DNA from 3 places in the Cytobacillus sp. EB106-05-05-XG126 genome. Region 2 is predicted to be linked to each of the others. Evidence: riboswitches for the same ligand, from Rfam matches in the RefSeq annotation. Region 2 holds a riboswitch; each other region holds the start of a gene.
What was found. A riboswitch is a leader RNA that binds a small molecule or an ion and turns the genes downstream of it on or off. The one in region 2 is predicted to bind glycine.

Region 1: linked by a shared signal. The riboswitch ahead of purU (formyltetrahydrofolate deformylase) and the one ahead of AC3WTL_RS17530 (trimeric intracellular cation channel family protein) in region 2 are both predicted to bind glycine.
Region 3: linked by a shared signal. The riboswitch ahead of gcvT (glycine cleavage system aminomethyltransferase GcvT) and the one ahead of AC3WTL_RS17530 (trimeric intracellular cation channel family protein) in region 2 are both predicted to bind glycine.

The regions. Positions count from the first base shown of each region.
Region 1 covers NZ_JBYTDU010000009.1:33,465-41,673, forward strand. Annotated here, with positions in the region: partial or broken gene AC3WTL_RS19610 (CheR family methyltransferase) at 1-644, shown strand, start outside; gene AC3WTL_RS19615 (PP2C family protein-serine/threonine phosphatase) at 715-1,857, opposite strand; gene AC3WTL_RS19620 (aspartate kinase) at 2,193-3,557, shown strand; gene AC3WTL_RS19625 (glycosyltransferase) at 3,745-4,383, shown strand; gene AC3WTL_RS19630 (MFS transporter) at 4,518-5,705, shown strand; glycine riboswitch at 5,873-5,973, shown strand; gene purU (formyltetrahydrofolate deformylase) at 6,112-6,978, shown strand; gene AC3WTL_RS19640 (FbpB family small basic protein) at 7,046-7,171, shown strand; gene AC3WTL_RS19645 (hypothetical protein) at 7,403-7,720, opposite strand; gene phoD (alkaline phosphatase PhoD) at 8,034-8,209, shown strand, end outside.
Region 2 covers NZ_JBYTDU010000006.1:57,532-65,740, forward strand. Annotated here, with positions in the region: gene AC3WTL_RS17515 (Zn-dependent hydrolase) at 1-771, opposite strand, end outside; gene AC3WTL_RS17520 (hypothetical protein) at 790-1,998, opposite strand; gene AC3WTL_RS17525 (glycerophosphodiester phosphodiesterase) at 2,255-3,085, opposite strand; glycine riboswitch at 3,386-3,479, shown strand; gene AC3WTL_RS17530 (trimeric intracellular cation channel family protein) at 3,493-4,095, shown strand; gene AC3WTL_RS17535 (amidohydrolase) at 4,134-5,339, opposite strand; gene AC3WTL_RS17540 (hypothetical protein) at 5,568-5,726, opposite strand; gene AC3WTL_RS17545 (sugar O-acetyltransferase) at 5,947-6,507, opposite strand; gene AC3WTL_RS17550 (hypothetical protein) at 6,583-6,792, opposite strand; gene AC3WTL_RS17555 (DNA alkylation repair protein) at 6,919-7,626, opposite strand; gene AC3WTL_RS17560 (Type 1 glutamine amidotransferase-like domain-containing protein) at 7,683-8,209, opposite strand, start outside.
Region 3 covers NZ_JBYTDU010000002.1:450,439-458,647, forward strand. Annotated here, with positions in the region: gene AC3WTL_RS12700 (YqhG family protein) at 1-71, opposite strand, end outside; gene AC3WTL_RS12705 (DEAD/DEAH box helicase) at 49-1,737, opposite strand; glycine riboswitch at 1,918-2,006, shown strand; gene gcvT (glycine cleavage system aminomethyltransferase GcvT) at 2,166-3,269, shown strand; gene gcvPA (aminomethyl-transferring glycine dehydrogenase subunit GcvPA) at 3,286-4,632, shown strand; gene gcvPB (aminomethyl-transferring glycine dehydrogenase subunit GcvPB) at 4,625-6,085, shown strand; gene AC3WTL_RS12725 (rhodanese-like domain-containing protein) at 6,134-6,517, opposite strand; gene AC3WTL_RS12730 (lipoate--protein ligase family protein) at 6,700-7,536, shown strand; gene AC3WTL_RS12735 (vitamin B12-dependent ribonucleotide reductase) at 7,886-8,209, shown strand, end outside.

The DNA of each region.
Region 1 (8,209 bases), on a different contig from region 2:
GGGTACCTGCAAAAGGTACTGAGCGATTTTTCAATCAATGTGACAGAAATGTTCAGGGACCCTTCTTTTTTAAGGCTTTTCGGAATGAGGTTGTCCCGATGCTCAGAGAATTGCCGGAGATCAGAATTTGGCATGCAGGCTGTTCGACTGGGGAAGAAGCTTACTCCATGTCTATTTTGATGGAAGAAGAGGGGCTGGGAGAGCGAACGAAAATTTATGCCACAGACATCAATGAAAAGGTGCTTAAAAAAGCAGAGAGCGGAATAATCCCGCTGCAAAAAATGCAGCTCTATACAAAGAACTACATTATGGCAGGCGGAAAAAAATCCTTTTCTGAATACTATACAACCGATTGTGAAGCGGCTTATTTGAATGCATCCCTGCTTGATCGAATGGTTTTTGCTCAGCATAATCTGGTGACTGATGGCTCCTTTAATGAGTTTCATGTGATTATGTGCCGTAATGTGATGATCTATTTTAATACAGACCTGCAAAGCCACGTTTTTAATCTTTTTAATGAAAGCCTCAGCATGGGAGGGTTTCTGGGGCTTGGCAGCAAGGAAGCGCTGCGGGTGGAATACTCTGTATTCGAAGAAATCAGCCTGCAGGAAAAGATATTCAGGAAGGGTTCTCATGTAAAATAAAAACAGAGTGCGGTCCCTATTTTGGAGGGACTGCACTCTGTTTTTTTGTAAGAAATATTATGTATTCATCCTAATCTGCCTGAATAAGAACAATACACATATCGTCATCAGCGCTTGCCTGCTGCTGCTTAGTCAGTATCATATCGATTGGCTCTGCTGTTCTGGCTGCATTCCAGTGAAAGGATGAGAAGCGCTGAAGATACTCACATGGATTGAGATTATTCTGCTCTACCGCTTCTTCCACTCCGTCTGTAAACAAGAGCAGCTGAATTGACTCTGTATAGGGAATAGTTTCTTTTTGTATGGTAATATCTTCGAAAAAACCCACTGCACACATATTGCTTGATAAGCTGAACATTTCATCTTTGTCTACAAGTGCATATCCAGCTGGATGTCCGGCGTTTACATACTCGATTGTTTTGTCTTTTTTATTAAGAACGAGGTAAATAGCTGTAAAATAATATGGAATTCGCTGATTGCGCTGGTTTAGGGAATTCATCCACCGATTTAGTTCGTTCATGACGTATTCAGGATCACTGCATGTTCTGATGGCATCTCTGAGAACAGAAGAGATAAACATGCATACAAGAGAAGCTGAAATTCCGTGGCCCATCATATCCAGCTGTATGGCAGCATAGCGATGTTCATCTATCTGGTGCCAGTAATACATATCTCCTGCAAGTTTGTTGGCTGGCAGGTAGGAAGCCTTTAACAGTGTATGTTCGTGATAAATCGGTTCGCTCAGCATGCTGGTTTGTACCTGCATGGATAAATCCAATTCATTCCTGATTTTATTTTCCTGCTCCTTATGCCAGTCCTTCTCATATTTAAGCCTTAAGGCAGCACGAATGCGGGCAAGCAGTTCCGTCTTATTAATGGGCTTCATTACATAATCGGTCCCGCCCGCATCAAGAGCTTCTGCAACTTTATTTGAGTCCTCCAATGCAGTTACAAAAATCACCGGGATATCCTTCAAATGTGGAATCTGCTGAAGCCGGCGGCATGCTTCAATTCCATCCATCTCCGGCATCATTATATCCATCAGGATCACGTCTGCTTTTATATCAGCTGAAAAAGGTGAATATCCCTGGAGATGCTGAAACATATCCTTTGCAGAAGAAAACGTTAAATGTTCTTTATACCCGGCGCGTTTTAATATATGTTGAATAACAAATAAGTTGGCTTGATTATCGTCCACAACTAGGATTCCCATAGACTTTTTCCCTTCCCGTGTTTTACGATTTAATTCTTTATATAAATATCCTTAACATATACCCTTTTGCGGAAGAGTGAAAACCACTAATTTGATTATTTTTGGCTTTATTTAATCCAAAAAATAAATACTAATTGTAAGCGTTTTCTTTTATTTTCTTAAAATAATATTATTTAACGGTGTATTCCTAGAAATCAAGTAATAATATTATATCTGGATATTTTTATGTATTTTTATGAAGAACATTTGTGTTTATATGGTGGAATTTTCTCTTGATTTCTGTGAGGATAAGAGTAAAATAAAGATTAAATTTTCAGAGATTGGGAGATGTCAGGATGAAAGTGGTGAAGTTCGGAGGATCTTCTTTAGCATCCGGAAAGCAAATCGAGAAGGTATTCAATATTGTAAATGCTGATCCAGAGAGAAAGATCATTGTTGTCTCTGCTCCTGGAAAGCGATTTTCAGAGGATGACAAGGTTACTGATTTATTAATCGCATGTGCAGAGAAACGGATTCAGGGGGAAGCAGCAGATGATTTGGCAGAAGCTGTATTGGATCGGTATGGCCAAATCGCTGATGAATTAGAGCTTGGTCCGGAAATTAAAGATATCATCAGGGAGGATCTTTTTACGAGGCTTTCCAGTGATACGCTTAATCCTGAAGTTTTCATGGATTTGATCAAAGCTAGCGGTGAAGATAACAACGCTAAGCTTGTAGCAGCCTATTTTCAGCAGCAGGGAATAGAAGCAAGATATGTGAGCCCGAAGGAAGCGGGATTGATTGTCAGTCCGGAGCCCGGCAACGCTCAGGTGCTTCCTGAAGCATATGACAAGCTGCTTGCATTAAGGGAGCAGGACGGGATCATCATCTTTCCGGGTTTCTTTGGATATAGCAGGGATGGCCAGGTCTTCACATTTTCAAGAAGCGGATCGGATGTGACAGGCTCCATCTTGGCCGGTGCAGCCAAGGCGGATTTATATGAAAACTTTACAGATGTGGATGCGGTCTATTCGGTAAATCCCTTTATTGTAGAAAGCCCTAAAGAAATCAAAGAGCTGACATACCGGGAAATGCGGGAGCTTTCCTATGCAGGCTTTACTGTCCTGCATGATGAAGCGCTTGTACCGGCATTTCGGGCCGGAATTCCTGTGCAAATAAAAAATACGAATAATCCGTCTGCTCCCGGCACCAGGATTGTGAACGAGCGGGATAACACGAACGGACCTGTGATCGGGATTGCCAGTGATCAGGGATTCTGCAGCATCTATGTCGGCAAATACTTAATGAACAGGGAAGTCGGCTTTGGGAGGAGGCTGCTGACCATTTTGGAAGAGAATGGCCTCAGCTATGAGCATACACCCTCTGGAATTGATGACATTTCCATTATTCTGCGGGAAAACCAATTTACTGATGGGATGGAGGAAGAAATTCTGAATCGCATACAGCATGAACTTCATGCAGATGAAGTGAAAATCCAGCACAGCCTTTCACTTATTATGGTGGTTGGAGAAGGGATGCGCCAGAACATCGGAACAATGGCCCGTGCCTCCAAAGCCCTCGCTAAAGCGAAAGTCAATATGGAAATGATCAATCAGGGCTCATCTGAAGTGAGCATGATGTTTGGCGTACAGGCAGCGGATGAGGTACGTGCGGTACAGGCGCTTTATAATGAGTTTTTTGCTGCGGTGGCAGTAGTGTGATCATTTATGCGAAGGTAAATATGTTTATACGAAAAGAGCCAAAGTAAATAGGCTTTATATGCAATCAATCAAACGTTTGATTGAAAAAGCTTGGGGCATTAGCCTCGAGCTTTATTTTTTTGTATGAAAAATCTTAGGATAATCAAAATAAGAAGGAAACTTTTTCAATTAGGAAGGAGAAAAGGATATGAAGAAATTACTGATCATAGGAATAATGCTGCTCATGCCGCTGAATATGCTGGCAGCTCCGGGCAGTGCAGCTGCACAAAAACCGTGTCTTACCCAGTCAGAGGTTAAGTTTGAAAACGAATTCCGCAGACTATGGATCGACCATGTATTATGGACAAGCAACTATATTACAAGTGCCACAACTGCCGGGGCGGAGGATCAGAAGCAGGTATTGGCGCGCCTGCTTAAAAATCAGGAGGACATAGGGAATTCCATTAAGCCATATTACGGAGAAGCTGCAGGAGCTAAGCTGACAGAACTGCTTAAAGAGCATATTGTCATTGCGGGTGATATCGTGGAGGCTGCCAAGAGCGGTCAGGGTGCAAAGGTGAACCAGCTGAACAAAGAATGGTATCGCAATGCCGATGATATCGCTGCTTTTCTAAGCGGAGCCAATCCAAATCTGAAAAATGAAGATGTGAAAAAACTGCTTTATAAGCATTTGGAATTAGTAACAAATGATCTGACAGCAAGTCTTGTTAAGGATTGGGAAGCAAGAATTGTTTCGATTGATGAGGGAGTATCGCATATCATTATGATGGCAGATGCCATTTCTGATGCGGTTGTGAAGCAATTCCCAAACAAATTTAAAGGGTAACTGCAAGAGGCTTCAGCTTTGCTGAGGCTTCTCTTTTTTTTCCTTTGACAAAGCAGCATGTCTCATTATAAGCTATTTAGCGTGCCGAAAAAAATAATGTAAATTTTTCACATATAGAAGGAGGGGTATCCGTTTTGTCAGGAGATCAAAAGAAAAAGATGATCATTTTGATGATCAATATGTTTATTGCAATCGGAAGCTTTGGGATTATCATTCCGATTTTGCCGGCTTATTTGGAATCCATTAACCAGGGAGGAACGGCAGCAGGCCTGATGATTGCCATTTTTGCGGGTGCCCAGCTGATTTTTTCTCCTATCGCGGGAAAATGGGCTGACCAGTACGGACGCAGAAAGATGATTATTTACGGGTTAGCTGGTTTGACATTATCCATGCTTGTCTTTTATGCAGTAGATTCCATTTGGCTGCTTTACTTTTCACGTGTCATTGGAGGCATTGGAGCTGCCTTGCTGATTCCAGCTATTTTTGCTTACATTGCTGATATTACTACCATGGAGCAGCGTGCAAAAGGGAATGGTCTTGTTTCAGCTGCAATGTCACTTGGAATTGTGGTTGGGCCTGGAATTGGCGGATTTTTGGCAGACTTCGGCCTAAAAATGCCATTTCTGATTTCCGCGCTTGTTTCTCTAGTGGCTGTTATTTTTTCAGTTGTGCTCCTTGAGGAAAGCAGCACATTGCAGACAGTGCCGGGAGAGATGCCTGAAGAGGAACCGATGGTCAAGAAACTGGCCATGTCCGTTAAGAAGCCTTATTTTATTCCGCTTATCATTACATTGGTGATGAGCTTTGGACTAATGGCGTATGAGTCAGTTCTTGGGCTCTACCTTGATAATGAATTTGCTGCTACTCCGCAGGAAATTGCCCTTATGGTGACTTCGACAGGAGTCATTAGTGTTATTGTTCAATTATTTGTAGTCGATCGTGTGGTTAATAAATTCGGTGAAGGAAAGGTATTGAATATCTTTTTGGCTGTTGCAGCGTCAGGATTCCTTGTCTCACTGTTTGCAGGAAGCTATGCACTTTTCTTCGTTATTTCGCTGATCATTTTCCTTGCAACTTCCATTCTTCGACCGGTTTTGACCACGCTAATTTCAAAAATGGCCGGTAATGAACAGGGGTTTGCCATGGGAATGAACAATGCTTATATGAGCATTGGAAACGTTCTGGGGCCAACGATTGCCGGTGTACTTTATGATGTACGGATAACCTATCCGTTTGTTCTTGGTTTGGCCTTATTGATCGTTACATTGTTTATCACGATTGCCTGGCAGAAAAAGGAGCCAAAACCAAAGGCAGCTGTGTAGAGAAAGGCTTGGAGACGTTGTCTTCAAGCTTTTTTACTTTTCTTTTTCACATAATAAATCAGCTTTAATGCCAGGCTGAAATTGTGGCAATTTTGTGAAAGAAACCTAGTTCGATTGACATGAGTTAAAAAATACATTATTCTGAAAATAACAAAAATATTGAGCGGATGACGGCTGCGGGAGAGAGCATACAGTAGCCACCGAAGGAGCAAGCTTCAAAAATACCCTTGAAGCCAATCTCTCAGGTAGACAGAACCTCAGTCGGACGCATCTCTGGAGAGCGCGCATGGACTTTGCGACACCAAAGGGGTCAAACTCTCAGGTAAAAGGACAGAGAAGGGGGATAAAGAAGCCGCCTTTTTTCTGTCCTTTTTATATGGATGGCAAGGCAGTTGGAGGAATCTATATGAATACAAATATTAACGCAAACCGGGCGACATTGCTGATATCCTGTCCAGAGAGACCGGGCATCATCTCTACAGTCTCTAACTTTCTGCTGGAGCATAACGCGAACATTGTGCATTTTGACCAGCACACAACCGATCCGCTGGCAGGCATCTTCTTCATGCGAATTGAATTCGATATGAATCATTTTGATGAGTCCTTTTCAAAACTGAAAGAGGATCTGCCTGAGATGGCCAAGGAATACTCTATGGAGTGGAAGCTGAGCGGCAAAGGCGAGCGCAAGCGGATGGCCATATTTGTTTCTAAAATGGATCACTGTCTGCTCGAGCTGCTGTGGCGCTGGAAATCGAAGGAGCTTGAAGTGGATATTCCCCTTGTGATCAGCAATCATCCTGACATGAGGGAAGTGGTAGAAGGTTTCGGAATACCATATCATCATGTTCCGATTACACCGGACACTAAATCGGAAGCTGAGCAAAAGGCAGTAGAGCTGCTGGATGGAAAAGCGGATTTCATTGTGCTTGCGAGATATATGCAGATTCTTTCACCGAGCTTTATTTCCAAATATCCAAACAGGATTATTAATATCCATCACAGCTTTCTGCCGGCCTTCGTGGGAGCCAATCCTTATGCACGGGCGTTTAACCGTGGAGTCAAGCTGATTGGGGCAACTGCCCATTATGTAACAAATGATTTGGATGAAGGGCCGATCATTGAGCAGGATGTCCAGCGGGTTAACCACCGGCACACTGCACAGGATCTCAAAATTGCCGGCAGGCATGTGGAGAGGCAGGTCCTCGCACAGGCAGTCGCCTGGCACGTAGAAGACAAAGTCATAGTGCATGGCAATAAAACGATTGTTTTTTAAGAGGCACTGTCAAAAATAGATCTTGCATCAAGAAGATTACCAGCATCATGAAAGAAGGTGAGCAGAAATGAAAAGGAAAAAATTATCAATGCTTGAAATGATTAAGGTTAATAAAGAAGAGCTTTTAAAAGATCGCCGTGAGCTTGAGAAGATCGAAAAAAAAATAGACGATAAATATGCAAAAGCACAGTAAGAAAGTACACCCGGCCTGGGAATATAGCAGGCCGGGTTTTTTTATGAATTAAAACGCCCAGGGAATCCCTGGGCGCCAACTTCTTATTTTTGTCTAAAGAAATCTGTGAAAGCATGATACATTTCCATACCCTGATAAAAGAACAGGCTGGAAGCTGTTAATGAAAATAACCCAATCATTAAAAATCTAATCCACATTATGTCTTCCTCCTTTAATTGTTTTGTTGGACAATTAAGGAGCTTGAATGACATAATTCGCCTCGTAGAAAATTGGAGTATAAAATATCTTTCTCCTGCGGGCAATGTGCAGAGCACTATATACAAAAAGGATAACTGTCAGAATTGTAATGGATAAAGAGATGATATCCAACGTGAAGATATGCTTTTTGGGATCATCTTTTAATAGGAAGCTCTCGGTAAAGTCCGAAACTGTTACCGCTTTGCTTTGGTCCATTGGAATGTCATTATAATGGACACCAGGATATTGGGTAATGAGAAAGGATAAAAACACAGACAGCAGTAAAAGTGGCATTACCTGGCGTTTCCTCATTCCCTCACCCCTTTTCAAGATTATAACTATCATCATAACCACTATTTATAGATTAGTAAACTAAAAGATTTTGACAGGATTCGTAAATATTCTATGTATATATTGTAAAAATAGCTGGGACAAATGATACAGGGGAACAAAGGCTTTTTGGCTGCAAGTCTAGATTACAGGTGAAAGAATAACCAAATCCTTACAAAAGACCTGATAAAATAGGCAGAGGTATTGTCATTCTCCTTTACACATCTTCATATTGCTTTAAAAAATGCCTCTTATAATCAAATGTGAATCCAGATTGAATTAAGAGGTGAAGAAAATGAACAATGAGAGATCGATTGATGATTTAATCAGAAAGTTTAATGAAGAAAATCTGAAGAGGGACATTGACCGCCGGAGCTTTCTATCTGGCGCAGGGAAAATAGCAGGTTTTTCGCTGGCGCTGGCTATGGCGCAATCATTAGGGGTGGGTAATCTAAAGGTTGATGCTGCTCC
Region 2 (8,209 bases):
GGCGATCATTCCGGCAGCGGCAACCAGCGAATCCGACCTTCTGTCCATCGGAGTGGTCCCTGCGTGCCCGGCCTTCCCTTTTACGGTTACTTCCAATTGTGTTAAACCGACAATCGTTTCGACTACTCCGATTGGTATATTCTTTTCTTCTAAAACTGGACCCTGTTCGATATGCAATTCCAGGTAAGCCTTTACTGTTTGAGGGTCACGAACTTTCGGGAGAGATGGATCCAGCCCGATTTTCTCCATGGCTTCAACCGTCGTTATGCCATCTTTGTCTTTCAATGCTTTGAAGTCTTCCTCAGCCAGCAAACCGGTCATTCCGCGCGAACCCATTAAGCCGCCGCCAAACCTGGAGCCTTCTTCTTCGATAAGAGCAATAACCTCCAGAGGATACTTCGGCGTTAATCCATACTCAGTAAAAAGTGCGGCCACTTCAAGTCCTGCTACAACTCCGGCAGGCCCGTCATAGGATCCCCCATTCGGCACAGAATCAAAGTGAGAGCCGACCAGAACACTCGGTGCATCTTTTAAGGAACCATCAAATTTTCCAAAAATATTGCCCAATCCATCTTCACGCACAGTCAAGCCGGCTGCCTTCATTTTTTCTTTAATATACTGCCGTGCAAGCAGATCCTCCTGACTATATGTCAGCCTGGTTGTCCCTCTTCCAGGAGTTGCCGTATAATTGCTTAATGTGTCAATATGACTTTCTATTCTCTCCTGTACTTTTTCCAGATTCACATTTTTCCCTGTCTGAACATCACTCATTTCAATTCCATCCCTTTCTTATAAAAGTCCGACAAATATTCCGGCCAGCACGACCGACACAATGGTCACTGTGATGAATCCGCCGACAAGCATAGGCGGCAGCATATTGCTGGTCAGCATTTCCCTTTCTTTTTCATCCTCGGTTAATGCTTTAATGACTTCATTTGTAATAATGTAGTCAGCCGGAAACCCATATAATGCCGTCAGTGAAACAGCAAAAGCCATTTCCTTGCTCACTTTTAAAAGTTTCCCTGCGATAAATGAGAAGACATACATTCCGATTACACCCAAAATAATGGTTCCGGCAAGCGGATAGATAATTTCAAGCATCATCCCTGGTGTAGCCTGCTTTAAGCCGTCAAAAATAAAGAGCATTAGAGCCATGATCGCAAAACCGAAGCCATTTGCTTTTTGCAGCACCTGCTTTTCAAGAAAGCCAATGCTTGTGGCAATCACCCCGAACAACAGGCAAAGGACAAATGGACTGACACTGGCAACTGGAGCCAGCAATGTCGATGTCAGATAAGCAAGGTAGGATACTACTGCCAATCTTAAAAACTTGAAGAAATCTGTATTATATTTCTCAGGCATATTCTTAAAAAGCTTAAGTTCAGGTTTTGAAACTGTCATTGATGCTGCAGCCGTCTCTTCAGCTGCAGGCCCCTGGGCCTTATAAGCAAGCTGACCGCTGCGGTACTGCTTCAAAAGCCGCTTTCCTTCTTTTTTCAGGACGATGGATGTAAGCGGATATCCCGCAAATCCCTGCATCACATAAATCACGATGGCAAAAACCGATAGTGAAGCCAGTCCCGCTTCCTTCGCTCCCTCCGACATGATCAGAGCAGATACCACACCTCCAACCAATGGCGGAATAGCGACAACCACCGTTTTAAATCCAAAGATAAATGTTCCGATTCCTAGTAATATCGCAATAATTCCTAAAATCCCTGATAAAGCAATCACAATCGTCTTCCACTGATTTTTCAATTCCTTAATCGAAAGCAATGTTCCCATATTGGTAATCAATAGGTACATCATCATCGTTGCCACAACAGGCGGAACCCCTGCCAATGCCACGATATCCTGCGGAAAGAATGTCCAATAACCTGCAAGGAACAGTACGGCACAGACAAATATGGATGGCACCCAAGCCTTAGTCCGGACTGCAACCAGATCTCCAATAAATAATATAAGTAAAAGAATAACTAACGCTAACAGCTGTGACATAAACCCTTCCCCCTCTAAGTTGAATACCTATTCATTCGTGTTTCGAAAAGTATATATTGTTAGAATAATAATACAATTATACTTTTCAGTCAATTTAAATTATTAAAAATTTTATGGAACCGCTATCATCATGACTTCTGCATGAGAAAGTCATAAAAATCAATTTAGCAAAATAATAATATTATTTTAAAATTCTATTGAAACCAAAAAAACCCGCCAAAATGACGAGTTTTCTCCATTTTTGAATAGCCGAAGACTAGTTTCTGGGATCAACATAATCCGGATAATCGGTGATGACGGCGTCCACTTCCATTTCGAACAGGAAGTCAGCAGCTTCCTGGCTGCGCACTGTCCATGAGCCAATTTGCATGCCAAGAGAGTGAACCTGATTCACTAATTCTTCGCTGACAATTCCATAGCTTGGATTAAACCAATCAGCATAAGCTGAAAATTCCTTTAATGCTTCCGCCGTTGTATCGGCACGGTTAGATGTCAGTACACCAATGGGCACTTTAGGAAGAAGCTGATCCATTGTTTTCATAGAGTCGAAGTTAAAAGACTGGATAATGATTTTTTCATTTTGCGGCTTATCAAGATTTCTTTCTTTTAATGCATCTGCCACTTGTTCTTCAATGCCGGGATAAAGCTCTGGAGCCTTCAATTCTATTAATATTCCAACCTTGCCATGGTAGCGATCCAGAATCTCTTCAAATGTCGGGATTGGTTCTCCGGCAAATTGTTCCCCTTTCCAGCTGCCGGCATCGAGACTTCTTAAAAAATCAAACGTTAAATCCACTACTTTTCCGGTTCCATTTGTTGTACGATCCACAGTTGTATCGTGGATTACCACTAATTCGCCATCTTTACTTCTTTGAACATCAATTTCAATATAATCAGCTTTCATATCTACAGCCAGATCAAAGCCGGCTATCGTATTCTCAGGTGCATACCCTGTGGCACCGCGGTGCGCTATATTATCCACTTGTTTCCTTTCCCCTGTTGTCGGTTCTGCTGCGAACGCCTGGCTGATTGGGCTGAATAGCAGAGAAAAAGCCACCCCTGTACCAATTAATAATTTTTTGTTCACGCTCTCCATCTCCTATCTAAAATATGTATTCAACCATATTCTAGAAAAGGAATGTTGAAGGGGTGTGTGATTATTTTTATGGCTAAATAAAGACCATGTTAACAAAAACCAGCCTTTTTCCTTACGTTTTTTTACAAATCCGCTTGTGGAGATTGAATAGAAATGCTCTTTTATTTCGCTTCTTACTGTACATGAACCCCTTTTCCCAGTTCTCTATTGCCGTTTTCTGAATCCCACTCTATTATTGACTGTCCAATCCTCCCATCCATACTCTATAATAATAAAAACAAATACTTGCGAATGACTGCTGCGGGAGAGAACGTAACGTACGTCACCGAAGGGGTAAATCTATAGGAAAGACGAATCTGTCAGGTACAAGGACAGAGATACTTGATTAGGGGGATTGTATGGTTTGGGATGTATTGAACGTGATCGGAACAATTGCATTTGCAATGAGTGGGGCAGTCGTTGCACTGGAAGTAAAATACGACATTATGGGTGCCTATGTTTTAGGATTAATTACAGCATTTGGCGGCGGTGCTATTAGAAACCTTTTTACCGGCATTCCGATTATAGAATTATGGCAGCAAACGACTCTTTTTATTGTTGCCCTAATTACCATCAGCTTTGTCATTATATTGCCAAGCAGCGCTGTTCAGCTTTTGACGAAATGGAGCATCTTTGACTCAATTGGCTTGTCAGCCTTTGCTGTCCAGGGAGCTATGTATGCACAATCAATTGATTTACCCTTATTTGCTGTTATGTTCTCCGCGGCCATAACCGGTGCCGGCGGAGGCATGATCCGCGATGTGCTGGCTCAGCGAAAGCCCATTGTTTTACGTGATGAAGTATATCTTTTATGGGCCATCTTTGCCGGGTTTATCATTGGCCTTGATTGGTTGTCAAAGTCTTATCATTTTTATATTCTTTTTGCTGTTACTTTAATGCTTCGAGGAATTTCGCATCATTACAGCTGGAGATTGCCTATCAAATCTATTCAAAAACAATAAGAAGCTAAAAACGATTCCTTTAAACATAAAAGCTCACATCAGCGTGAGCTTTTGTTTTCTTCCTTATTAAAATAATGGCAAACGACATATCCCACTGATTTTGCGGCAACAAGCATCGAACCTTCATCGATATCAAATTTAGGGTGGTGATTGAAGTATGGTTCTTCCGTTCCCTTTGGAGTGCACCCAATATAAAAATAACAGCCAGGGACCTTCTCCAAATAATGCGCAAAATCGTCCGATGGTGCCATTTTAGGAAACTCTTTTACCTCCAAAATGTCTTTATCCCCGGCTGATGCCAGCGTACCTGCAACAAACCTCGTCAATTCAGGATCATTATACAGCGGCGGGTAGTCGGGTTCATATGTCAGCTCACAGCTTACACCAAATAACTCCTCAAGTCCGTTTACAATGCGGTGAATTTCTCTATTCATCACATCCTTTGTTTCATCATTGGAATAGCGTACATCCCCCTCAATTTCGATATGATCCTTGATCACATTAAAACTCCCTTTACCGTCAAATGAACCGATTGTCACTACACCGGCATGAAACGGATCCACTCTTCGGCTAACAACCGTCTGGATAGCTGTTACAAAGTAAGCGCCTGCAACAATAGCATCGTTTGCTTTATGCGGGGAAGAACCGTGTCCTCCGCTTGCCTGCACCCTAAGTTTAAAATAAGCGCGGCCATTAAAGGAATATCCGCTGTGATAGCCAACAGTTCCAGCGGGGGCGATTGGCAAAACATGTATGCCAAAAATGGCATGGACATCATCGAGAAATCCTTCTTCAACGATGCTTTTTGCTCCGCCTGGAGGCTCTTCTTCCGCATGCTGATGGATTATTTTGACGGTGCCATGGATCTTATCTTTTAATTGGATGAAACAGTCAGCCAAAACCATAAGGTATGCTGTATGTGCATCATGGCCGCAAGCATGCATGATCCCTTCCTTTTTTGATTTAAACGGAACATCCAGCTCTTCTTTAATAGGAAGCGCATCAAAATCAGCCCGAAGTGCCACGGTTTTTCCCGGCTTTCCACCCTCAATAGTGACAACAATGCCATATCCATTCCCTGCATTTGTTATCAGATCAACATCTTTCCCTCTGTAAAAATCAGCGATATAGGCTGCCGTTTTTTCCTCTTTGAATGAAAGCTCAGGATTCTGGTGTAAATAACGGCGTATCTTAATCATCTCTTCTTCTCGTTCTTCCAGCATTTTCATTAATTGATCAATCACCAAAATCATCTCCTATCCTTGCTGGAACCTAAATACCTGTTACTGGGATTCCCTTTCATAATACTAAAAAGAAGAAGAGCATTGTGCAAATCCATTGCTCTTCTTCTATATTCTCTGTATTTACACTTTTCACTCGTTCTCACTGTTCACTTTATATGTTGATTGCTAAATCGCAGCCATCTTTTTGAATTCCTCTTTCAAAATAATGCCCAGAATTAAACCAGGGCTCTATAAACCTCCACAATTGGGCGGTTTGTCCTTTTCCCCCTCAGCGAAATCACAGCCTTCAGCAACTGATTCAAGGCCATAGTCTGTATTGCTTATCTCATATGAATCCTGGGCATTTTTTCGGATATCCTCGAGCGGCTTTTCTTTCTTTTCTCTCATATCTTCCCTCCTAAGTTTTTATTAAAAGTTTTTTCTTAGATGAGAAATATTATTCGTGTTGAGGTTTGGAGCAGCAGCTTCTAATATGCTATAGCGCCATATTTCTGCAAAAAGCCACTGTAATTAAGAAATACCGGAAGCTTGAAAAATACCCTAGTACAAACGAAAAGCACAACCCGCAATATGAAATGGCTTTTCTTGTAAGGATGCTGAGGAGAATTTAAAGCTCAATTTGTTTAATTACTTTCGCTGGATTTCCGCCAACTACTACATTCTCTGGCACATCTTTCGTAACAACTGCACCTGATGCGATCACCGCATTGTTGCCTATTGTTACACCTGGATTAATGACTGCACTTCCCCCGACCCACACATTGTTTCCAACCGTAATCGGCTTAGCATATTCTCTGCCTGAATTGCGTTCAGCGGGATGAAGCGGATGCGTTGCCGTATAGATATGTACACCGGGAGCAAGCATGCAATTATCTCCAAAACGCACTTCACAGACATCCAGGATGGTACAGTCAAAGTTCGCAAAAAAGTTTTCACCTACATGAGTATTATAGCCGTAATCAAATCTGATATTGGGCTCCATATATACGTTTTCTCCGGTAGACCCAAGCAGCTCCTTTAATAACTTTATTCGCTTTTCCCCTTCAGTCTCCAGAGTCTGATTGTACATTCTGACCTTTCGTCTTGCTTCCTCGCGTTCCTTTAATAATACCGGATCGGCAGGATCATACATTTCTCCGGCCAGCATTTTTTCTTTTTCTGTTTTCATTTTATGACCTGCTTTCAAATACATTTTCAAATACAGAACTGAAAAAAGGACAGTGTACCTGTCCCCGTGTCCCCTTTAGCGTGACGCTTTAGGCGGCTGGCAAACGTCACATTTGCGCTGGTGATTATTTTTAAATTTCGTAAATGTTTTTTCAAACTGGCTGCCGCATGCACATTGAAAAAGCAGCTTTTGAGAAAAACCATGATATTCCGTCGATAGCAGCTTACTATCCGAGTTTTTCTCAACGAAATCGTTAATTTTGCTGATGTTCCATCGTTTATTCATTACCTTACCCTCCATATTGAATCGCTGAGCGGACATCCGTTCCATTATTAGCGCATTTCATCATTCCTAAGTTCCTCATTATAACACAAAGGGACAGGTTCATTGTCTAACCCAGCCCCAATTGGTTTAGCATCTTACATATTTCCTTTTAAAGCCAATCTTTCCTCTATCTGCTTCCTTTTGGATATTTTCTGAGGCCTGCAGAATGGTACTTTTTTTCTTATCCCGTTTCATTTCGACCGGCCCAATGGCTTTTGCAATCTCAACCGCCTTTTCATGGAGCGGCAAATAAGAAACACCCACTGTATAGACAAAATTATTCATGGCGGATTTCGTACGCTCCGGAGAATTGTGGATGGTGTCTTTCACTTTATCAAGCATTTTGGCCAGCTTCTCTTCAGAAAATTCAGCGTCCGGACGATTTCCCAAAAGCCAGCAATAGCAGCTCCAGCCACCTGACATCCGCAGTTCTTCCCCGCTTTCGATCCATTTGTCGGCAACATCCTGTGCAATATCTGCTTCAGCTAATGTAACGGCCACTACATAATCGGACAGCATGTAAAAATAAGCAGCATCCATCCAGCGGTCAAAATCCGCTTCGGTCATGGCCTCAGGATCTGCAATGACGCCTGCAAAGTACATGGCATCGTAGTTCCCTGTGGCGTATAACTCCTCCGCCAAAGGCTGATTTCTTTTAATTTTTTTAGCTATCGGTTTCATTCCACCTGTTGCAGCACCAAAAAGCGGCTCATGTGCTCCGTTAGATATGTACATTTTCTTGGTCCGTTCCTTGCCGAGAGCCTCAAGCTCCTGCATAACCGTCTGTAAATCCATCTTTTTAAGCACTTCCTTCTATTTAAATAAAGTTAACAGCAAAAGACTGATTCGCTTCAAGAACCCAAATATTCGGTTTTCAGTTCAATCTCTTTAACTTCTTTATCGAAATAGACCTTATAGGCCATGGCATCCGGTCTAGAACTTACGATTCGGCTGACCTCCTCCTCAATGAAGTGGATAGCCACTCCATCATCCGCTGCAATTCCAGGCTTTATTTTATCAGAAGCCAAAAGCTCATGATAGGCTGGCCTTCTTTCCGCTTCTCCGTCGTAATGAGGGCAATTGCTTCCTTTCAAAAAGCCGAGGCATGTTAATGGCTCCAGTTTATCTCCATAAGAATCCGTAACCCCTTCTTCAAACCAGCAAATGGAGCCCGCACTGATGCCGGCTAATATGATCCCTTGGTCCCATGCCTTTCGTAAAATCTTATCTAATCCCCATTCTTTCCATAAAGCCAATAAATTCTTCGTATTTCCGCCTCCAACATAAATGATATCTTTATCCAGTATAAACCCCTCTATATCTCTTGCTGGCGGTTTAAATAATGATAAATGAGAGGGCTGGCACTTCTGTTTTTCAA
Region 3 (8,209 bases), on a different contig from region 2:
CTATCAATTATTTCACACCCATTTGCGTGAAAATACCTTTCAAGGAATTTATGAATTTCCTGTTGCTGCATTCAGTTCACCTTCTTTCAGATCCTCTGCGAATTGAATCATGCTCGTCAAGTTCTCCATTTTAATTCTCATTTCACCTTCTGAAGACGATTTTCCGAAAATATCAACAAGATGATCGTCAATACTGCCGAATTCAAGCTTTGTTAAAATGTCGTCTAAATCACCGATGACTTTTTCAAAGAGATGTATTTTCTCATAAAGAAGCTTCATTATGTGTTCTTCGACTGTTTCTTTCGTGGCAAAATTATAAATCATGACATCCTTTTCCTGTCCGAGACGATGGATGCGCCCAATCCTTTGTTCGAGCCGCATTGGGTTCCAGGGGAGATCAAAATTAATGATATGATTGCAGAACTGCAGGTTTATTCCTTCTCCTCCCGCTTCTGTTGCAATCAGGACTTGAGCATTCTTTTGGAAAAGCTCCCTCATCCAGTCCTTTTTGCCTCTTTTAAATCCACCCCTGAACGGAACCGATGTGATCCCATATTGCTTTAAAAACCACTGCAGGTACATTTGCGTTGCCCTGTATTCAGTAAAGATTATGACCTTGTCATTTATTTTCTGTATTAATTCCAGTGCTTTTTGAGCTTTTGAGTTTTGCTGGACCGCTTCAACCTTTTTAATAAGGTATTGTATTTGCTCCTGGAAAGCTATTGAAGGCTGCTCCTGTCTTTTCAGCATATTCTGAAGCGTAAAATAGACAGCTTCTCTGCTTGAGCATGCCTCTCTTTGCAGGGTCATTACTGAAAACTGGCTGGAACCCACCCAATTTTCTTCACTCCGCAGCTCTGTTACAGCTTCATAGAGCTCACGCTCGGCCTGCGAAAATTCTATCGGTATGGTTTCCACATGCCGTTTGGTCCATTCAATCCCGGTATCTGCCCTGCGGTTGCGGATCATGACTTTGTTTACGAGTTCCTTTAGATGTGCATCATCGTTTAATGATCGCGAGTCTTTTTTATAATTCTCATAAAAAGCTGATTCATTGCCAAGATGTCCGGGTTTAAGGAGGGACACAAGATTGAAAATCTCACTTATTCGATTTTGAATGGGTGTTGCTGTTAATAGGAGGCAAAACTTCTTTTTAAGGTTTTGTACAAATTCATAGTTTCTCGTTTTATTATTTTTTAGCTTGTGAGCTTCGTCTATAATGATCAGGTCATAATCAAGGCTGTAAATAATGTCTCTATGAGGATTGCGTTTGGCTGTATCGATGGATGATACCACAACGTCGCATTGTTCCCATACATAGCTTTTCCGCTGCGCCACAGCCGGAATAAAAAATTTGCTGTTCAGCTCCATGGCCCACTGGGAAACGAGGGAAGCTGGAACGAGTATTAGGACTTTTTTTACGAGTCCCCTGATCATATATTCCTTTAATATCAGCCCAGCTTCAATCGTTTTTCCAAGACCGACCTCATCAGCCAGGATCGCCTTGCCGTTCATGCTTTCGACTACCTGCTTGGCCACTTCCAGCTGATGTGGAAGAGGAGTAAGGTTCGGAAGATGCTTTGGAGCCTGCAAGCCTTCAAATTCAGGAATAGTTGTATGGTTCTCAACCTCAACAGCCAGTTTATAAAGCTCCCAATTTCCCCATGGGCCGTCGTCATCAATCCTTTTTAAGAATTCATCCTGCCAGGCAGAATCAAAGCCAATTTGCACTGTCATAAAAACAGCTCCTTTTATCTATATAAAGATATTGCCCAAACCTTGTTTAGGTGGTACGATGTTAATAGCTTTGAAAGTTTTGAAAGTTAACACATTACATTTAGTGAACCGAAGTAATGGATGGTTAATTTTTTCTGTTTGGTATAAGTATGACCATCTTGGAAAATTTTATAAATGCGAATGACAACAAGGGGAGAGACTACATTAGTAGCGCCGAAGGAGCAAGCAAAATCTGTGAATCTCTCAGGCAAAAGAACTCTTGTTTGACGCAGCTCTGGAGAGTGCTTTTTAATAAGCCACCCAAGGGGACAGCCGGTTTCGGTAAACTTTCAGGTGCAAGGACAGAGATCTTCTCATAATTGAGGGGATATTCTGTCCTTTTTTATGTTCCTAAAACAAATTTCAAGAGATTTAAGGGGGACGAGTAAATGTCACAGTTAAAACGCACGCCTTTATTTGAGGTGTACAAGGATTACGGAGCAAAAACCATCGACTTCGGCGGCTGGGACCTTCCTGTTCAATTTTCAAGCATTAAAGAAGAACATGAAGCAGTCCGTACAAAAGCCGGCCTTTTTGATGTATCCCATATGGGTGAAATCGAAGTGAAGGGGACGGACAGTCTTAAATACCTTCAAAAAATGATGACGAACGATATTTCCAAACTAAAGAACTCAGGTGCTCAATATACGGCCATGTGCTATGAAAATGGCGGAACTGTTGATGATTTACTTGTCTATAAAATAGAGGATGACCACTATTTGCTGGTTGTAAATGCTTCCAATATCGAAAAGGATTTCAACTGGCTGCAGGACCATGCTGAAGGCAATGTGGAATTGAAAAACCTTTCAGAAGATATGGCACAGCTGGCAATTCAGGGGCCGCTTGCAGAAAAGGTGCTCCAAAAGCTTGCTGGCACGAATCTGTCGGATATCGGATTTTTTAAATTCCAGCAGGATGTTGATTTGAATGGCAAGAAAGCCCTTGTCTCCAGAACTGGATATACAGGAGAAGACGGATTTGAAGTTTACTGTGGTGCCAAGGATGCAGCCGCATTATGGAATGAAATTCTTGAAGCAGGCAAAGAAGAAGGCGTTCTCCCATGCGGACTTGGCGCAAGGGATACCCTTCGCTTCGAAGCCAACCTGGCACTATACGGCCAGGAGCTCTCACCTGATATCACGCCGCTTGAGGCAGGAATCGGCTTTGCTGTCAAGGTGAATAAAGAAGCGGATTTTATCGGAAAAGAAGTGCTTAAGAACCAAAAAGAAAACGGAGTGCCGCGCAAGCTGGCCGGAATTGAAATGATTGACCGCGGTATTCCGCGCCATGGATATCCTGTATATAAGGGAGAAGAGCTGATCGGGGAAGTGACAACAGGCACTCAATCTCCGACATTGAAAAAGAACATCGGCCTTGTTCTTATCAAGAAAGAGCATGCGGAGCTTGGATCTGAATTGGAAGTGGAGATTCGCGGCAAACGGCTGAAGGCTAAGATTGAAGCAACACCTTTTTACAAAAGAGAAAAGAACTAACCGGGGGGAGAAAATGATGAAACATCGCTATTTACCGATGACAGAGTCTGACCAGAAAGCAATGCTTGAGAAAATCGGCGTCAGTTCTGTGGAAGAATTATTCAGTGATATTCCCGAGAGTGTAAGATTTAAGGGCGAATATAAAATCAAGCCGGCGAAATCAGAGACAGCCTTACTGAAAGAGCTTACTAAAATGGCTCAAAAAAATGCTGATCTTCGCACAAATACATCTTTCCTTGGTGCGGGAGTTTATGATCATTACATGCCGGTCATTGTCGATCATGTTTTATCCCGTTCAGAGTTTTATACTGCCTATACTCCTTACCAGCCGGAAATTTCCCAGGGAGAGCTGCAGGCAATTTTCGAATTTCAGACCATGATCTGTGAATTAACAGGAATGGATGTTGCCAACTCATCCATGTATGATGGCGGAACTGCTCTTGCTGAAGCAGCCATGCTAAGCGCAGGCAGCACACGCCGGAAGAAAATATTAATCTCAAGCGCAGTTCACCCTGAATCGAAGGAAGTAGTCAAAACATACGCAAAGGGCCAGTATATTGAAGTGATTGAGATTCCTCATAAAGATGGCACCACTGACCTTGAAGCCCTAAATGAAATGATTGGCGATGACATCGCAGCTGTGATTGTACAGTACCCTAACTTTTTTGGGAGAGTCGAGCCTTTAAAAGAGCTTGAGGAAATTATTCATGCCCACAAGTCCATGTTTGTTGTTTCAAGCAACCCGCTTGCTCTTGGCGCGCTTACTCCTCCAGGGAAATTCGGAGCAGACATCGTAGCAGGAGATGCTCAGGTTTTCGGTATTCCTACTGCTTTTGGAGGCCCTCATTGCGGATATTTTGCTGTAACATCCAAGCTGATGAGAAAAGTGCCGGGACGTCTTGTTGGACAAACGGTAGACGATCAGGGACGCCGCGGTTTCGTGCTTACCCTTCAGGCGCGTGAACAGCATATACGCCGTGATAAGGCAACATCCAATATCTGTTCCAATCAGGCACTCAACGCACTGGCGGCATCTGTAGCGATGACTGCTCTCGGCAAGAAGGGCGTAAAGGAAATGGCTGCTGCCAATATGCAAAAAGCCCATTATGCAAAACAGCAATTAAAGGCCGCCGGCTTTGAAGTCCCATTCGATGGCCCTTCATTTAATGAATTCGTCATCAAACTAAATAAGCCTGTTAAGGAAGTAAATCAAAAGCTCCTTGAAAAGGATATTATTGGCGGTTACGATTTGGGCAGAGATTATACTGACCTGAAAAATCATATGCTTGTTGCTGTAACGGAATTGAGAACGAAGGAAGAAATCGATGCATTCGTTAAAGAAATGGGGGATTACCATGCATAAGGAAGATCAGCCACTCATCTTTGAATTAAGCACAGAAGGCCGTATCGGCTACAGCCTGCCGGAGATGGATATTCCGGAAATTGACCTGGGCGAGCTTCTTCCTGAGGGCTATCTGCGAGAAGAAGAGCCTGAGCTGCCGGAAGTGTCAGAACTTGATATCATGCGCCACTATACTGCACTTTCCAAACGAAATCATGGTGTTGATTCGGGATTTTATCCACTTGGATCCTGCACAATGAAATATAATCCTAAAATCAATGAGAATGTAGCGCGCTTCAACGGTTTTGCCCACTTACACCCGCTGCAGGATGAAAGCTCTGTTCAGGGTGCGCTGGAATTAATGTATGATCTGCAGGAGCACCTGATTGAGATTACAGGAATGGATGAAGTTACACTTCAGCCGGCTGCAGGAGCGCACGGAGAATGGACTGGATTAATGATGATCCGTTCTTATCATGAAGCGAATGGCGATACCAAACGCACTAAAGTTGTCGTTCCTGACTCTGCCCACGGAACAAATCCGGCATCCGCAACAGTTGCAGGCTTTGAAACAGTAACGGTTAAATCGGATGAAAATGGGTTGGTGGATTTAGAGGACCTGAGAAGAGTGGTTGGCGAGGATACTGCTGCTCTTATGCTGACTAACCCGAACACATTAGGGTTGTTTGAAGAAAACATTCTTGAAATGGCAGAGATTGTTCACAGTGCCGGCGGAAAGCTTTACTATGATGGAGCTAACCTGAATGCTGTACTTTCAAAGGCACGCCCTGGAGACATGGGATTTGATGTTGTTCACCTTAATCTTCATAAAACATTTACAGGACCGCATGGTGGCGGCGGACCGGGATCTGGCCCTGTCGGCGTAAAAGCGGATTTGATCCCATACCTTCCGAAGCCTGTTTTAGTTAAGAAGGGTGACCAGTATGAATTTGATTATGACCGCCCGCAATCAATCGGCCGCGTGAAACCGTATTATGGAAACTTCGGCATCAATGTCCGGGCTTATACTTATATTCGTACTATGGGGCCGGATGGCCTGAAGGCAGTTACGGAAAATGCGGTACTAAACGCAAACTATATGATGAGAAGGCTTGAGCCATTCTTTGACCTGCCATTTGACAGACATTGCAAGCATGAATTCGTTTTAAGCGGCAAGCGCCAGAAGAAGCTTGGCGTGCGTACTTTGGATATTGCCAAGCGCCTTCTTGACTTTGGCTATCATCCGCCAACCATCTACTTCCCTCTTAACGTGGAAGAGTGCATCATGATTGAGCCGACAGAAACAGAATCTAAAGAAACCCTGGACGCTTTTGTCGACGCGATGATTCAAATTGCAAAAGAAGCTGAGGAAAACCCTGAGATTGTTCAGGAAGCACCTCATACAACAGTGATTGGCCGTCTGGATGAAACCATGGCTGCAAGAAAGCCGGTTCTTCGTTACCAAAAACAATAATAAACAAGAGGCCCCGTCAAACTGACGGGGCCATTTCAAATAACACTATTATTTTTTCGCCTTCACTTTTCCGGACCACTTTTTAAACCCGCCCTGCAGGTGTGAAAGGTCTTTATAGCCTTTACGGTGCAAAAACTGGGCAGCTCTCGCACTTCTCATGCCGCTCTGGCAATATAAGTAGACTGGCTTGTCCGGACGCAATTCTTTCATGCGCATTTTCATTTGTGAAAGCGGTATATTGCGTGCACCTAAAATATGGCCGTTTTCAAATTCATTTGGTTCGCGAACATCGATTAACTGGGCTTTTCTATAGCCTTCTCTAAACTGGTCTTCAGTAAGCGTTTTAACAATTCGGCGCTGATAAAACCATGTTATGACAGAATAGGTAATGATTGCACCCAAAATGATAAGAATGAAATAAAGTGTTTCCAATATGTCTTTCTCCTTTCACGCATAGGTAAGCCAACTAATATTATATAAGTCTTTCCTGATTGGAGTAAAGGAAATCAGGTAAATTTGTTCTGGAAATTCAACTTGCTTTAAATTTCAATGGAATTTTGTTAGACTAATAACCGCAAATGACCAGTTAAAGAAATTGAAAATGAGGGTTACATATGACTAAAGAAGTATGGCGGTTTATCGATTCAGGAGAAGGTTCGCCTTCTTTTAATATGGCTTTGGATGAAGCCTTGCTTGATTGGAACAGTGAGGGGAAGATGCCACCTGTAATCCGGTTTTACGGCTGGAATCCCGCAACTCTTTCAATTGGATACTTCCAAAAGGTTGAAAAAGAAATAGATATGGAAGCAGTGAAGCACCATGGACTGGGATTTGTCCGCAGACCAACAGGCGGAAGAGGGGTGCTGCACGAACATGAACTCACATACAGTGTCATCGTTCCTGAAGCTCATCCGGAAATGCCAAGTACAGTAACTGAAGCATACAGAGTCATTTCTGAAGGAATTCTAAAAGGTTTTCACGCCCTGGGGATGGAAGCTTATTTTGCTGTACCAAAGACGGCTGAAGAAAGGGACTCTCTAAAAAATCCAAGATCTGCTGTTTGTTTTGATGCCCCAAGCTGGTATGAACTTGTTGTAGAAGGCCGTAAAGTAGCAGGGAGTGCACAAACAAGACAAAAAGGTGTAATCCTTCAGCATGGCTCTATTTTGCTTGATTTGGATGAAGACAAGCTGTTCAGCTTATTCAAATATCCTAATGACCGGGTAAAAGAGAGAATGCAAAAGGCTTTTAAAAATAAAGCTGTTGCCATAAATGAGCTGACAGCAGAAAATATTACTCTTGAACAGGCTAAGGCAGCTTTCAAGAAGGGGTTTGAGGAAGGCCTGGATATTGTACTGGAACCTTACGAGCTCTCAGAAGAAGAGATGGCATATGTACAAAAAATCGCAAAAGAACGATATGAAAGCGATGACTGGAACTATAAGAGATAAAAGCGGCTAAGTCGCTTTTTCTCTTTTTTTAATGAATAATTTTCCAATTGCTGCTCTTAAAAAGTGCAAGCTTCAAAATATGTTAAAATTTATCGTTAATTGTCGGAAATCGGCTGTTAACTCTGTTTTTCTTTTATTTTTAGTATATTTTAAGTTTGACAAAATCAGATTCAGTTGAATCAGACACAATATGTAGTGGTGTCGAAAATATTTAGGACACTATATATTGATTTTGGGGTTTGAGTTATGGTAACTTTAGGGTACTCTTTTAAAACAGATAGATTTACCCTATCTGACAGAATACTTACACACATTAATTAGATAATTGAATTTAGAAGGAGTTGTAACAATGTCTGTTGCTCTAGGACAAAAAATGAAATTGAACATTGAACGTTTAAACAAGGACATCCGTCTCTTTCCTCAGGTTCACCCAGTAACCTCAGATATGAAAATGACCCACAAAGGTGTTTCCCGCTTGGTTATGCTAGATCGCTATACCTTCAAAGACACCGAGAAAGTGACACTCACAAACGGTGACTTCGTTGTCCTTACCATCAAGGAAGATCCCAAATTTCCTGCACGCGGCTTAGGCTACATCATCGATATTGACTGGGAAAACAAGACAGCCAAGGTTTTAGTAGAGGAAGATTACAGAGGAGTCCTGGATGATCCG